Regions from separate parts of the Arthrobacter sp. UYCu723 genome, predicted to be linked through region 2. Evidence: predicted binding sites of a transcription regulator. Region 2 holds the regulator's gene; the other holds the start of a gene.
The links. The regulator HrcA, encoded in region 2, represses chaperone genes, less so after heat shock. The targets are predictions, from matches to a motif close to TTNGCACTCGNNNNNNNCGAGTGCNAA.
Positions count from the first base shown of each region.

Region 1: a site for HrcA is predicted at 5,171-5,197, ahead of groES (co-chaperone GroES). Genes of this name have one in related genera too.

Region 1 is NZ_JBSSBW010000001.1:2,790,869-2,798,802, forward strand. It holds gene tsaD (tRNA (adenosine(37)-N6)-threonylcarbamoyltransferase complex transferase subunit TsaD) at 1-1,018, shown strand, start outside; gene ACVWZ8_RS13175 (glutamate--cysteine ligase) at 1,072-2,223, opposite strand; gene ACVWZ8_RS13180 (shikimate 5-dehydrogenase) at 2,448-3,296, shown strand; gene ACVWZ8_RS13185 (THUMP-like domain-containing protein) at 3,316-4,554, opposite strand; gene ACVWZ8_RS13190 (hypothetical protein) at 4,611-5,090, shown strand; gene groES (co-chaperone GroES) at 5,353-5,649, shown strand; gene groL (chaperonin GroEL) at 5,727-7,337, shown strand; gene ACVWZ8_RS13205 (DUF389 domain-containing protein) at 7,417-7,934, opposite strand, start outside.
Region 2 is NZ_JBSSBW010000001.1:3,813,693-3,821,626, forward strand. It holds gene lepA (translation elongation factor 4) at 1-1,051, shown strand, start outside; gene hemW (radical SAM family heme chaperone HemW) at 1,094-2,332, shown strand; gene ACVWZ8_RS17850 (DUF4870 domain-containing protein) at 2,393-2,812, opposite strand; gene ACVWZ8_RS17855 (DUF3097 domain-containing protein) at 2,942-3,793, opposite strand; gene hrcA (heat-inducible transcriptional repressor HrcA) at 4,019-5,032, shown strand; gene dnaJ (molecular chaperone DnaJ) at 5,117-6,244, shown strand; gene ACVWZ8_RS17870 (16S rRNA (uracil(1498)-N(3))-methyltransferase) at 6,247-7,053, shown strand; gene ACVWZ8_RS17875 (GerMN domain-containing protein) at 7,138-7,934, opposite strand, start outside.

The DNA of each region.
Region 1 (7,934 bases), 1.0 Mb from region 2:
GACCAACACCGTTGCGTCCTCGATGGAGGAACATGTCCGGTTCGGCGGCGTCATCCCGGAGATCGCTTCCAGGGCCCATCTGGACGCCTTCGTGCCGACTCTCCGTGAGTCGCTCGCGGAAGCGGGTGTGACGCTGGAGGAGATCGACGCCATCGCCGTCACCTCGGGGCCCGGACTCGCGGGGGCCCTCATGGTCGGAGTCTGTGCCGCGAAGGCGCTTGCCGTCGCCACCGGCAAGCCGCTGTACGCGATCAACCATCTCGTGGCGCACGTCGGCGTCGGACTGCTCCAGCCCGACGGCGGAGCGGAGCCGTCTCCGGGATCGCTGCCGGGGACCCCGCCGGAAAACCTGGGCGCGCTGCTGGTTTCCGGCGGCCACACCGAAATCCTGCGGATCCGGAGCATCACCGACGACGTCGAACTGCTCGGTTCCACGATCGATGACGCCGCCGGAGAAGCGTACGACAAGGTGGCGCGGCTGCTCGGCCTGGGCTACCCAGGCGGACCGGCCATCGACGCGCTGGCGCGCACCGGCAACGCCAAGGCCATCCGTTTCCCGCGCGGGCTCAGCCAGCCCAAGTACATGGGAACTGCGGAGGAACCCGGCCCGCACCGCTACGACTGGTCCTTCAGCGGACTCAAGACCGCGGTCGCCCGCTGCGTCGAGCAGTTCGAAGCTCGCGGCGAGACGGTGCCGGTGGCGGATATCGCCGCAGCCTTCCAGGAGGCCGTGGTGGACGTGATCACGGCCAAGGCAGTGCTGGCCTGCCGGGAGAACGGCATCACCGAGCTCCTGCTGGGCGGCGGCGTGGCCGCAAATTCCCGGTTGCGCCAGCTCACCGAGCAGCGCTGCAGCGCGGCCGGGATCCGGCTGACGGTCCCGCCGCTATCGCTGTGCACGGACAACGGCGCCATGGTCGCAGCACTCGGCGCCCAGCTGGTAATGGCAGGGATTGCACCGAGCGGCATCGGCTTCGCACCGGATTCGTCCATGCCGGTCACCAGCGTTTCCGCCTGAACAGGACGGCCGCTCCGGCCGCCCTTCCCGGCCGCCCTGGCAGGGAAGCGGAGTCAGGCTTCGGGGCCCTTGCGCATCTGCTTGACGAGGTCCAGGACGACGGCGCGCAGGTCGCCGCCGTGCTCGGCGGCGACACGGCGCTGCCGCTGGTAGCCGGCGCCGCGCTCGATGACCTTCAAGACATCAGCCAGCTCGGCGGTGCAGCCGAGTTTCGCGGCGACGGGTTCGAGCCGCTTGACCGTCTCGCGGAGGTGTTCGGTGACGAGCTGTTCTTTGCCTTCGGCGTCGAGGATGATGATCGCGTCCAGGCCGTAGCGGGCGGCGCGCCACTTGTTTTCCTGCACATGCCACGGCGGCATGGTCGGGATGGTGCCGCCGTTGTCCAGGGTGGTGGAGAACTCGTCGACGAGGCACTGCGTCAGGGCGGCGATGGCGCCGACCTCCTCGAGGGTGGCCAGGCCGTCGCAGATCCGCATCTCGATGGTGCCGAGGTTGGGGACGGGACGGATGTCCCAGCGGATCTCGGACAGCGTGTCGATCACGCCGGTGGTGAACATGTCCTGGACGTAGGTCTCGTAGTCCTCCCAGCTGGAGAACTGGAAGGGCAGGCCAGCGGTGGGCAGCTGCTGGAACATCAGGGCGCGGTGCGAGGCGTAGCCGGTATCTTCGCCGCCCCAGAACGGGCTGGAGGCGGAGAGGGCCTGAAAATGCGGGAAGTAGTTCACCAGGCCGTCCAGCACGGGAAGGACCTTGTCCCGGCTGTCGAGTCCGACGTGCACATGGACGCCGTAGATGACCATCTGGCGGCCCCACCACTGGGTGCGGTCAATGAGCTTGGCGTAGCGGGCCTTGTCCGTCACGGGTTGGAGCTGGGGCGGGCTGAAGGGGTGGCTGCCGGCGCAGAAGATCTCGACGCCCATGGGGTCGGTCACGTCGCGGACCGCGGCGAGCGAACTGTCCAGGTCGGCTTTCGCTTGCGCCACCGTGGTGCAGATTCCGGTGACCAGTTCCACCGTGTTCAGCAGCAACTCCTGCTTGATGTGTGGGTGTTCGTCGTCCTCGTTCAGCTCGGGATGCGCGGCGGCAACTCCGCGGAGCACCTCGTTGGCGACGGAGGCCAGTTCGCCGGTTTCTGCATCGACGAGGGCGAGCTCCCATTCCACACCAAGAGATGATTGCCTGGATGAAGCGAAATCAATCTTCATGTGGTCCCTTCACTGTTCTGCTGTCCGTTGCCGTGACCCATCTGGCAGCGGTACTGGCAGGGAAGTTGGCGGGGGCAACGGTGGTCCAAGTCTAGTGCAGGGGTGGCGCCGGGTCGGTGGCCAAGTTGCAGCGGGAACGTGAAAGTGTTCACAAAAGGACTCTGACCGCAGCGGAAGTGACGGCAGTTCCGGGGATGCCGGCGCCGCTGGCGTTTAATGGAGGGGTGCCCATACTGAACAAAGACATGACGCTGTGTATCTCCCTCTCGGCCCGTCCGAGCAACAACGGGACGCGCTTCCACAACCATCTGTATGAACAGCTTGGCCTGAACTGGATCTACAAGGCCTTCGCACCCACCGACCTGGCCCAGGCGATCGCCGGGGTCCGGGGCCTGGGAATCCGCGGCTGCGCCGTCTCCATGCCGTACAAAGAGGATGTCATTGCCCTCGTGGACGTGATGGACCCGTCCGCCAAGGCGATCGATTCGGTCAACACCATCGTCAACGACGCCGGACGGCTCACCGCGTACAACACCGACTACACGGCGATCGAGCAGCTGCTGCAACGCAATGCCGTCCCCACTGGCTCCTCGGTGTGGCTCCGCGGCTCCGGCGGCATGGCCAAGGCCACCGCGGCGGCGCTGCGCGACGCCGGTTTCCGGGACGTGACCGTGATAGCCCGCAACGAGGCCCCGGGACGGGCGCTCGCCAAACTCTATGGCTTCGCGTGGCTGTCCGAGGTCCCCGTTCCCTTGGCTGACGGGGCCGGAGCTGCGCAGATGCTCATCAATGTCACGCCTATCGGTATGGCAGGGAGTATGGCCGGCGGCCCGGACGCCGATTCGCTGTCCTTCCCGCAGGAGGCGGTGGAGGCCGCGACGGTGGTCTTCGACGTCGTCGCCCTGCCGGCCGAGACGCCGCTCATCAGGGCCGGCCGCGCCGCCGGCAAGACCGTGATCACCGGGGCCGAGGTGGCCACCATCCAGGCCCTGGAGCAGTTCGTGCTGTACACCGGCGTCCGGCCGAGCGACGAGCAGGTCCGGGCCGCCGAGGAGTTCATGCGGGCACAGTAGCCCTGCGGTGCCGGTAGAGCTAGTGCTGGACCGGCTCCACCGAAATGGCCACCCGCTCCTCGCCAATCCTGGTGAGGACCAGGGTGGCCGTTTTCTTGCCCCTATTTTTCCCGGCAGTGTTCTTCCCAGCAGGGAGCAGCTGCTTCCGCAGCTCCTCCGGCGTCACCGAGGTGCCGCGCTTCTTGATGTCCAGCACTCCGATGCCCCGGTCCTTGACCCAGGCCTTGAGCGCCTTGACGTTGTAGGGCATCACCTCCAGGACCCGGTACGCCCGTGCGAACGGCGTGTCCTTCAGCTCCGGGGCGCAGATGTAGGCGATATGCTCGTCCACCAGATGCCCGCCCAGCTGGAACGCGACGTCGGCCACCAGACCGGCACGGATGACTGCGCCGTCGGGCTCGTACAGATATCCCTCGACGGGTCCCACCGGGGCAACCGGGCCGCCGTCGAACTCCTCGGAGCTGGTGAGTTCCGCGGCACCCTGCGGGCCGAGCAGGAGGGCGGCACGCCGTACCCCGGGACGCCGCACGGCGTTGAACCACAGCGCCACCTCGGTGACGTCGCCGCCGGCCGAGACCCATTGCGCCTCACAAGCTGCTGGGACCGAGTCGTGCGGCATGCCGGGGCCCATCTTCACACCGACGGCGCGCCCGGAGTCGGCCAGGGACTCGGCGAAGGACAGCGGCGGGGAGAAGTCCTCCGGGTCCCAGAGCCGCTTGGTCCCCGAGGTGGAGGTGGTGCGGCGGGCGGGATCCAGCCAGACGCCGTCGATTCCCTCGAGCGGCACCGCCATGGCATCGGAGTGGACCACGGTGGCGTTCCGGAAGGGGATCAGGTTCATGGTGGCGCATGCGGCCGTGGTCTCATCCATCTCCACCGCGGTGACCTGGATGTCCAGGGACGCCAGTGCCATCGAGTCGGCGCCCAGGCCGCAGCCCAGGTCCGCTACGTGCCGGATGCCGGCCTCCGCGAAGCGCTGCGCGTGCCGGGCCGCCACGGTGAGTCGGGTTGCCTGCTCCAGCCCCGCCTGCGTGAAGATCATCTGCCGGGCAAATTCGCCGAACTTGGCCTCGGCCCTGGTCCGGAGCCGGGACTGGGTGAGCACCGCCGAAACGAGTTCGGGGGAGTGGCCGGACTTCCGGAGCGAGGCGTTGAGCCGGAAAGCCTCATCCTCCTCGTACGGCCCCAGCGATGCCAGCAGCTCCCAGCCCTCGGGGTTGAGGAGCGGGGCGATCTGGTCCTGCGGTGCGTCAGCCATGGAATCAAGCCTAGTTCAGGCGCCGGTGCCCCGATGCGCCCGCTAGGCTGGACGGCATGGACGACAGCGGTACGGAAGACAACGGGACCCAAGACGCCTACACGGACCCGGACGCCGCCCGGCGGGACGCCGAAGAGGGCCGCCCGGGCCTGCTGCGTCGTGCCGGACACGGCGTTGCCGGACACGGCCGTGCCGGACACGGCCTTGCCCGGTACGCCAGGCCGGCGCTGGTCGCGGGCTGTGTCATCGCCGTCGTCTGCGCGGCGTTGCTGGTCATCATCTTTTTCCTCGACTCCTTCAACGCGACCGTCTATTCAGTCGGCGGCAAGGACGTCACGGACGCCACCGACGAAGCCCGGTCCATCCGTGAGAGCTACGCTGCCGCCAAGGTCGGCGGCACCATCTTCCTGGTTATCGGCCTCGCACTCGCCGCCGCGGGCGGATTCCTGCTGTACCGCCAGCGGAATGAACCGGGCCGGAACGACGAGGCGGACGACGGCGAGGAAGTGGACTTCGAGGACCTCGGGGGACAGTAATCCTGCCGCCCGCCGGCGTTCGCACCGGCAGCCGACAGCCTGCATCCCGGCCGCCCCGGGCGTTCACCCCGGATGAACTTCTGGCACTCGCCTTGACCGAGTGCTAACCATTTACATAGAGTCGTTGTTAGCACTCTCCCTAGGAGGGTGCTAACAACTGAAGCTTCACAGCCAGGCTGCTGCCGGCACCGCGACGACGGTTTGCACGCCTTGGCACCACAGCTTTAAAGTCCATGAATTTGCTGACGAATAGGAGAGGTCCTTGTCGGTCTCTATTAAGCCTCTTGAGGATCGTATTGTTGTCCGCCCGCTCGAAGCCGAGCAGACCACGGCCTCCGGCCTGGTTATCCCGGACTCCGCGCAGGAAAAGCCGCAGGAAGGCGAAGTTGTCGCAGTAGGCCCCGGCCGCTTCGACGACAACGGCAACCGCGTTCCGATCGACGTCGCCACCGGCGATGTTGTCATCTACTCCAAGTACGGCGGAACTGAAGTCAAGACCGGCGGCACCGAGTACCTCGTGCTGTCCGCCCGCGACGTTCTGGCGATCGTCGTAAAGTAACTCTCTTGGACCCCCGCGCCGCCGATCCTTCTCAGACGGGTCAGTTGCGCGGGGTTCTGTCTTGAAAGGACAAAACCATGGCAAAGCAGCTTGCGTTTAACGACGCTGCCCGCCGGTCGCTTGAAGCCGGCATCGATAAGCTCGCCAACACGGTCAAGGTGACGCTTGGCCCGCGCGGCCGCAACGTCGTGCTGGACAAGAAGTGGGGCGCCCCCACGATCACCAACGATGGCGTCACCATCGCCCGTGAAGTCGAGCTGGACGACCCGTTCGAGAACCTTGGCGCGCAGCTCGCCAAGGAGGTCGCCACCAAGACCAACGACGTTGCCGGTGACGGCACCACCACCGCCACGGTGCTGGCACAGGCCCTCGTCAAGGAAGGCCTCCGCAACGTTGCGGCAGGCGCCGCACCGGGCCAGATCAAGCGCGGCATCGAGGTCTCTGTTGAGGCTGTCGCCGCCCGCCTGCTCGAGAACGCCCGCCCGGTCGAAGGCACCCAGGTCGCCAACGTCGCCTCCATCTCCGCCCAGAGCGACGAGGTCGGCGAGCTCCTGGCCGAGGCATTCGGCAAGGTCGGCAAGGATGGTGTGATCACCATCGAGGAATCCTCCACCACGCAGACCGAACTGGTCCTCACCGAGGGCATGCAGTTCGACAAGGGCTACCTGTCCCCGTACTTCGTCACCGACGCGGAACGCCAGGAAGCCGTCCTCGAAGACGCCCTGATCCTGATCAACCAGGGCAAGATCTCCTCCGTGCAGGATTTCCTGCCGCTGCTGGAAAAGGCGCTGCAGAGCTCCAAGCCGCTCTTCATCATTGCCGAAGACGTCGACGGCGAGGCCCTCTCCACGCTGATCGTCAACCGCATCCGCGGCACCCTGAACGTCGTTGCCGTCAAGGCTCCGGGCTTCGGTGACCGCCGCAAGGCCATGCTGCAGGACATCGCCACCCTCACGGGTGCACAGGTTGTCTCGCCGGAACTGGGCCTCAGCCTGGACACTGTAGGCCTCGAGGTGCTGGGTACCGCCCGGCGCATCACCGTCACGAAGGACAACACCACCATCGTCGACGGCGCCGGTTCGGCCGAGGATGTCGCAGCCCGTGTTTCCCAGCTGCGCGCCGAGCTGACCCGCACGGATTCGGACTGGGACAAGGAAAAGCTCCAGGAACGCCTGGCCAAGCTGGCCGGCGGCATCGGCGTGATCAAGGTCGGCGCTGCCACCGAGGTCGAGCTGAAGGAAAAGAAGCACCGCATCGAAGACGCCGTGTCCTCGACCCGCGCTGCCCTCGAAGAAGGCATCGTGGCCGGCGGCGGCGCCGCCCTCATCCACGCCCTCAAGGCGCTCGACGAGGACCCGGCCGTCCAGGCTCTCGAAGGTGACGCGGCAGCAGCTGTCGGCATCGTCCGCCGGGCACTGACCCAGCCGCTGCGCTGGATCGCCCAGAACGCCGGCTTCGACGGCTACGTCGTCGTCGCCAAGGTGGCCGAATCCGCCGACAACCAGGGCTTCAACGCCAAGACCGGCGAATACGAAGACCTGATCGCGGCCGGCGTGATCGACCCCGTGAAGGTGACGCGGGCGGCCCTCCGCAACGCGGCCTCCATCGCGGCACTGGTTCTCACCACGGAAACCCTCGTGGTCGAGAAGCCTGCCGATGAAGACCAGCACGCGGGCCACCAGCACTAGCTCCAAGTCGCTGTAGTCAAGGCCGGTCCGGCATCGCCCGGGCCGGCCTTTTCTATGCCGTCCGGCCCGGAAACGAGGCTTAGCGCTGGGACCGCAGGGCCTTGCGCCGCAGGCGCAGTGCGGCGTCCCGGGGGAGCCGCTTGGTGATGAGCCGGTAGAAGACCAGCACGGCCGCCGCCGAAACCACAATGCCCACCAGATTCAGGAACAGCTGCAGCGCCGAGCCGGCGGCTTTCTCGTATTCGCCCAGCACCAGGGCGACGGCGACGAAGCCGGCGGCCGGAACGGTCGTCACCGAAATGAACACCCCGATCAGCGCCGAGGATCTCTGGCTGATCACGGAGAGCATGCCTGCGGTCCCGGCCAGGACGGCGACGATCAGCGAGTAGGGGCCCGGGTGGTAGATGAATTCGACGGCGGAGCCATGGTCCAGTGCATCGGCGGGGAAGAGTCCGAGGGGCACCGACAGCCACGCGGTCAGGGCAGCCGCCAGCATCGCTACCGGGAAGCCGACGCCGAGAGCCAGCGCCGCGCCGCGTCCCAGCGGCCCTTGCCGGCGCACAAGAGCCACTGCCAGGGCAGCCAGCGGGCCGAACT
Region 2 (7,934 bases):
AGTCGGCTACCTCATCACCGGTGTAAAGGACGTCCGCCTGTCCAAGGTCGGCGACACCGTCACCAACCTGGCCAAGCCGGCCACGGAATCCCTTGCCGGCTATGCGGATGCCAAGCCCATGGTCTTCTCCGGCCTGTATCCGTTGGACGGAACGGACTATCCGGCGCTCCGCGATGCGCTGGAGAAGCTGATGCTCAACGATGCCGCGCTCGTGTATGAGCCTGAGACGTCTGCCGCGCTGGGATTCGGCTTCCGGGTGGGATTCCTCGGCCTGCTGCACCTGGAAATCACCCGTGAGCGCCTGGAACGCGAATATAACCTGGACCTGATCTCCACCGCCCCCAACGTGGAATACGAGGTGACGCTGGAGGACAAGAAGATCATCCACGTCACGAACCCCAGCGAGTATCCGAGCGGCAAGATCGCTGAAGTCCGCGAGCCGATGGTTTCCGCCACCATCCTTGCGCCGAACGAGTTTGTCGGCGCCATCATGGAGCTGTGCCAGAGCAGGCGCGGCGTGATGGGCGGCATGGACTATCTCTCCGAGGACCGGGTGGAAATCCGGTACCGCCTGCCGCTGGCCGAAATCGTTTTCGATTTCTTCGACATCCTCAAGTCCAGGACCCGTGGCTACGGGTCGCTGGACTGGAAGGCCGACGGCGAGCAGGTGGCCGATCTGGTCAAGGTGGACATCATGCTCCAGGGCGAGCAGGTGGATGCCTTCTCCGCCATCACGCACCGTGACAAGGCCTACGCCTACGGTGTGATGATGACGGGCAAGCTGCGCGAACTCATTCCGCGCCAGCAGTTCGAGGTGCCCATCCAGGCCGCTATCGGCTCGCGGATCATTGCCCGCGAAAGCATCCGCGCCATCCGCAAGGACGTCCTTGCCAAGTGCTACGGCGGTGACATCACCCGAAAGCGCAAGCTGCTGGAAAAGCAGAAAGAAGGCAAGAAGCGCATGAAGATGGTGGGCCGTGTGGAAGTGCCGCAGGAAGCGTTCATCGCCGCCCTGACCACGGACGAGTCCAAGGACAAGGCCAAGAAGTAGCGGTGCCGGATATGACTGTCCCCACGCAGGCGGGCCCGGCCCGTGCCTAGCGTTCTTCCCCTGGGCGACCCGGCTCCGCCGGACGGCCTCCTCCCTGCCCAGGCACTGGAGGGCGCCGCCGGCCGGGCCTTCGGGCTCTACGTGCACATCCCGTTCTGCGCCGTCCGCTGCGGTTACTGCGACTTCAACACCTACACCGCCACCGAGCTCGGCGGCGGGGCCTCGCAGGACGCCTACGCCAGCACGGCCATCTCGGAGGTCGAATTCGCCGCCGCGGCGCTCCAGAACAGTGGCCTGCCGGCAAGGACCCTCGGGACCGTCTTTTTTGGCGGCGGAACACCGACGCTGCTCCCCGCCGAGGATCTGGGCCGGATCCTGACCGCCGCCGTCGCGGCGTGGGGACTGCAGCCCGGGGCGGAGGTCACCACCGAAGCGAACCCGGACTCCGTCACGCCCGAATCCCTGCAGCTCCTGGCCGACGCCGGGTTCACCCGGGTTTCCTTCGGCATGCAGTCGGCCGTCCCGCATGTCCTGAAGGTTCTGGACCGCACCCACACGCCCAGCCGTGTCCCGCAGGTGGTCCAGTGGGCCCGGGAGGCGGGGCTCGCCGTGAGCCTTGACCTGATCTACGGCACCCCGGGGGAATCGCTCGACGACTGGCGCTACTCGCTGGAGACTGCGCTGTCCTACGGACCCGACCACATCAGCGCCTATGCGCTGATCGTCGAGGAAGGCACCAAGCTCGCCGCCCAGATCCGCCGTGGCGAGGTGCCCGGAATCGACGACGACGACCACGCCGCCAAGTACGAGCTCGCGGACGAGCTCATCTCCGCTGCCGGCCTGGGTTGGTACGAGGTCAGCAACTGGGCGCGCACGCCGGAGCAGGCGTGCCGCCACAACCTCGCCTACTGGCGGGGGGACGACTGGTGGGGGATCGGTCCCGGGGCGCACTCGCATGTGGGTGGCGTCCGCTGGTGGAACGTGAAGCACCCCGCGGCCTACGCGAACCGGCTGGGTTCAGGGCTCTCGCCTGCTGCCGGGCGGGAAACCCTCGACTCCGAGACCCGGAACGTGGAGCGCATCATCCTGGAAGCCCGGCTGAGTACCGGGCTGGACATCCCGAGCCTGGGCGGCCTGGGGGACACCGGGCGGCACGCCGTGGCGGGGCTGATTGCCGACGGCCTGGTTGATCCGGTGGCGGCCTTCAAGGGCCGGCTGGTGTTGACGCTCAAAGGACGGCTGCTCGCCGACGCCGTGGTCCGCCGGATCCTGCCGGACTGAGCAGACTAGCTGAGGCCCAGCCGGGCCTGACAGCCTGACGCCCAGCCGGCTGGGATGCCCCTACTTGATCCAGCGCAGGTTGAACTCATAGCGGTGCGGCTGGCCACGGTTGACATGGATGCCTGCGGCGACAGAGAAGCACGTGACGGCAATCCAGATCACGGTGGCGAGCACGGCGAACAGGTTTCCCACCACCGGCACAAAGACCAACAGGTTCGCGACCACAGCGGCGATCGTCGGGGGCAGCGTGAAGTTGAGGGCTTCCTTGGACTCCTGCGCCGTGAACGGGCCGCGGTCCTTGAAGATCAGGTAGATCAGCAACGAAGGAACGCAGCCGAGGATGCCGCCAAAATGCGCCAGCGTGGCCCACTGCCGGTCCTCGCTGGCCGTCAGGGGCAGCGCATTGGCGGGAACGCCATGATACGGGGGCTGGCCATGGCCGGCCTGATTGCCCGTGTGTTCGCGTGCGTCTTCTGCCACGGTTTAGTCCTTCGGATTGCTGTGATGCGTTGTTGCTGGAAGTTGTTACCAGTAGTGCCGGAGCCGCGCAGGGTGCGCAGCCGCCGATCCAAGAATACTTGCTCGGACGCCGAATCGAGGATCGGGCCCTCAGGGAACCGTGAGGAAATCGATGACCTCTTCCACGCGGCCCAGCAGTGAAGCTTCCAGATCGGCGTAGTTGCGGACGGCGCCGAGGAGCTTCTGCCAGCCCAGGCCGATATCCTCCTTGGTGCTGTGCGGCCAGCCGAAGGCCATCAGGATGCCGGTCTTCCAGTCCACGCCCCGGGGGATGACCGGCCACGTCTCGATGCCCAGGACCGAGGGACGGATGGCCTGCCACACGTCCACGTACGGATGCCCGACAATCAGCACGTTCCCAGCCGCGCCGGGGGAGGCCATCACGGCGTCGGCGATCCTGGACTCCTTGGACTCCGGCACCAGGTGGTCCACCAGGACGCCGAGGCGGCGTCCTGGGCCGGGCCGGAACGCGGCGACGGCGGCCGAGAGGTCATCGATGCCGTGCAGCGGCTCGACGACGATGCCCTCCACCCGGAGATCGTCACCCCAGACCTTCTCCACCAGCTCGGCGTCGTGCTTGCCTTCCACCCAGATCCGGCTGGCCTTGGCCACCTGCGCGCGCTGGCCCTCGACCCGGATCGAGCCGGACGCGGTGCGGCTGGCTCCCGCCGGTGCAAGGGCGGGCCGCGGGGCCGGCGGCATCAGCCGGATCGGCTGGCCCGCCAGGAGGAAGCCGAAGCCGAGCCGGAAGGACCTCGACTTGCCGCGGCGGTCCTCCAGGGCCACCACATGCATCCCGCCGGACTTCTCCACTCGGGTGACGGCCCCCACCCAGCCGGACTGTACGTCCTCGAGCACCATTCCGCGTTCCACGGGGACTTCGGGCAGCTGGGGCTTGGCGGGGGCGGACAGGTCCTGCGGGCCCCAGTTCTGGTATGACATCTGTTCACACTGCTTTGCGCTCGGAATGATACGGCGGGCTGTGCCCGAAAACACCAGCCCCGGGAACGACGCCTGGAGCGAATCCAATGCTAACAACGCGGCGACTCATATTAGACTGGTTAGCACTTAGGCATGTCGAGTGCTAACCACGCCCAGTGCGGACCGCCTGCCCGGCGCGGCCGGAGGGGCGGCACCGGATGCGGGACAGTCGATTGGAGGTGGGGCGTGAGCGAACCACGCAAACTCGAAGTGCTGCGCGCCATCGTGGAGGACTACGTCCATTCGCGTGAACCCGTCGGCTCCAAAGCCCTCGTGGAACGGCACCATCTGGGCGTGTCCAGCGCCACCATCCGCAATGACATGGCCGCACTGGAAGATGAAGGCCTCATCACGGCGCCGCACACGAGCTCCGGAAGGATTCCCACGGACAAGGGCTACCGCCTGTTCGTGGACCAGATCTCCGCCGTCAAGCCGCTCTCCCCGGCGGAACGCCGGGCCATTCAGGCACTGCTGGAGGGGTCCGATGACCTCGACGACGTCCTGGACCGGACGGTGCGGCTCCTGTCGCAGCTCACCAACCAGGTCGCCGTCGTGCAGTATCCGCATCTGAGCCGGGCCAAGGTGCGGCATATCGAATTTGTCCTGCTGGCGCCCCGGAAGGTGCTGGCGGTCCTGATCGCGGACACCGGCAAGGTGGAGCAGCGGGTGATCGACGTCGTCCAGGACCTTCCGGAGGAGGCCGTCGCGGAACTGCGGTCGCGGTTCCTGGGCAGCCTCTCCGGGACGCCGCTGAACCTGCTGCCGCAGTCGCTGCAGGCCGTGGTCGTCAGCTGCCCGCCTGCGCGGCGCAGCGCCGCGCAGGCACTGGCCAGGGGGCTCGAAGCCCTCGCCGCAAGCAGCCGCGAAGAGCGCATGGTCATGGCCGGGACAGCCAACCTCGCCCGGTCCAACGTGGACTTCCCGCTGAGCATCGGTCCCGTGCTGGAAGCACTCGAAGAGCAGGTGGTCATGCTGCGCCTGCTCAGCGACATGGCGGCGGACCCGCGCGGAGTGACTGTCAGCATCGGCCGGGAGAACCCGTACGACGGGCTCGCGGAGGCGTCGGTGGTGGCTACCGGCTACGGCCCGGACGCCACGGCCAAGGTCGGTGTGCTCGGTCCCACCCGGATGGACTATCCGACCACCATGGCCGCCGTCCGTGCGGTGGCCCGCTACCTTTCCAGAATCCTCGGGCCCTGACCGCCCGGGCGGCAGGCCGCCGCGCCGCTGTTGACCAGACTTCATGCCCCTAACAGGCAGTACAACCAGGAAGAGATACGAACTTTGAGCAGCCACTACGACGTTCTTGGAGTCTCCCGCGAAGCAACGGGAGAAGAGATCAAGAAGGCCTACCGCAAGCTTGCGCGGACCCTGCACCCGGACGTCAACCCGGGCGATGACGCGTCAGACCGTTTCAAGGCCGTCACGCACGCCTACGAGGTGCTCTCCGACCCGCAGAAACGCCGGGTCTACGACACCACCGGCAATGAGAACGGCACCGACAACGGCTTCGGCGGCGGCAGCTACGCCGGCCAGGGCTTCGCGTTCCAGGACATCTTCGACACCTTCTTCGGCGCCGGCGGCCAGGCCGGTCCCGCGTCCCGGGTCCGCCGCGGCCAGGACGCCCTGATCAGCGTCCGGATCGAGCTCCGCGACGCCGTGTTCGGCGTGAACAAGAAGCTCGAGGTCGACACGGCCGTCACCTGCCCCACCTGTGAAGGCTCCTGCTGCCGGCCAGGCACCCGCCCGGAGCGCTGTGACATCTGCGGCGGCAGCGGCCAGGTCCAGCGCGCCGTCCGGTCCATCCTGGGCCAGGTCATGACCACGGCTCCCTGCGGCAGCTGCGAAGGCTTCGGCACAGTGATCAAGGATCCCTGCAACGAATGCGCCGGCCAGGGCCGGATCCGCAGCCGCCGGACCCTGACCGTCAAGGTCCCGGCCGGAGTCGCCACCGGCACCCGCATCCAGCTCTCCGGCCAGGGCGAGGCGGGTCCCGCCGGCGGCCCCGCGGGCGATCTCTACGTGGAGATCCGGGTCAACAACGACGCCACCTACGTGCGCGACGGCGACGACCTGCACGCAAGCCTGAATATCCCGATGACCGCCGCCGCGCTCGGCACCGAGCTCACCCTCGATACCTTTGACGGGCAGCAGGAGATCGACGTCAAGGCCGGCACCCAGTCGGGCGAGGTCATCACCCTGCGCGGACTCGGCGTCACCCATCTGCGCGGCTACGGCCGCGGGGACCTCAAGGTCCACCTGCAGGTGGAGACCCCGGGCAAGCTCGACGCCGCCCAGGAGGACCTGCTCCGTCAGCTCGCGAAGCTGCGCGGGGAACAGTTCACCGAAGGGAAGCTCGCGGCGAGCGGCGGGGTCTTCGCCAAGCTCCGGGACCGGCTCGGTAACCTGTAGCGGTGAGCAATCCGGTCTTCTTCACCGCCCCGGGAACACTGGACCAGCAGGTCCCCGGTTCCACCTTCGTCCTTGACGGCGCCGAGGCCCGCCACGCGGTCACGGTGAAGCGCCTCAGCCTCGGCGAGCCGGTGGACATCGCCGACGGCGCCGGGAAGCGGCTCACGGGAACAGTGACAGCCGTCGCGCCCGGCGAACTGACCGTGGAGTGCGCCGAACTGACCGCGGAAGCGCGGCCGGACATCCGGCTGGTCCTGGTGCAGGCCCTCGCCAAGGGCGACCGGGACGAGCTGGCGGCCGAAACCGCCACGGAGCTGGGGATCGACGCTGTCATCCCCTGGCAGGCGGAACGCTCGATCGTGCGCTGGAAGGCGGAGCGGGCGGCGAAGGCGCATGCAAAGTGGCAGTCCGTCGTGACGGCAGCCGCCAAGCAGGCACGCCGCGCCTGGATTCCGGAGGTCCGCTCCGCCGTCGACAGCGCCGGACTTCAGGCGGCTGTCGCCGCAGCAGGTCTCGCCATCATCCTGCACGAGGACGCCGTGCGTCCCCTGCGGCAGGTGCTGGAGTCCTGGCAGGCGACGCTGGGCACGCAGGGCACGCTGGACAGCCAGCCGGCTCCAGACGCGCCGGACGCCGCCCGTGAAGTGCTGCTGATCGTAGGCCCGGAAGGCGGCATCAGCCCCCGTGAAGTGACGAGGCTGTGCGGCGCCGGCGCCGTCACCGCCCTGCTCGGCCACCACGTGCTGCGATCCTCCACCGCCGGCCCCGCCGCGACCGTGCTGGCGAGCGACATCCTGGGCCGCTGGTAGCGGCAGGCTGCCAGGCGGGCTGCCTGACTTCCTTGGCTGTTTCCTATTTGACTGTGTTCCTATTTGCTTCTTATTTGACCGTTCTTATTTGACTGTGAAGCCGCGCGTGTCCACATTCAGGTCCTGGGACGGGTTGCCGTCCTGCAGCTGGGAGACCCTGACCTCGTAGTTCCCGGGGCCCAGGTTCACCGAAAGGCTGAACAGTCCGGACTGGCCGGCGTCCGCGGAGGCTGGGGTGTTCCCGTTCAGGTAAGTCGTCTTGACGCTGCCGTCGATCCGCAGGATCTCCCAGCGGAGCTTCCCGCCCGGAACGGTGCTCCGGCCGCTGACCTTGACCGCGCCGTCCTCCATCGAGGTGCCCTCCTGGGGATTGATGATCCACACCGGGGCAACCATGCCGGAGCTGCGGGACGTAGGGGAACCGAGGCGGACATGGTTGAAGGCGACATAGTCGGTGTGGCCGTCCACGAGCACCACGACCTGGATCTGCTGCCCGGAATCGATCAGGCCCGCGCTGGCACCGGCTGCCGTCGCGGTGTAGACAAGCTGCTGGATGGCGCGTTCGGCCATCGCCGCATCCACGTTGCTGTTGAAGGCGTCGTCCGAGAGGTCCACGGTGATGACGTTCTTCCCGGAAATGGAGGTGGCCAGTTTCTTCGGGTTCTGCCAGGGGGTGAAGAAGTCCGGATCGAGCGGCTTCTCGGACATCATCACCCGGAGCGCACGGGTCACGGGGTTGTCCTGGTCCGGAACGTCACGGAACTCACGGTAAAGGAACATGTTGTCATTGCTGCGGCCGATCCAGTAGACCGGAGCCTTGTTGGAAGCCTGGCTTGTCTCCAGCGGGGCGCTGGTGGCTGGGGCGCCGGGGGAGGCCGGAC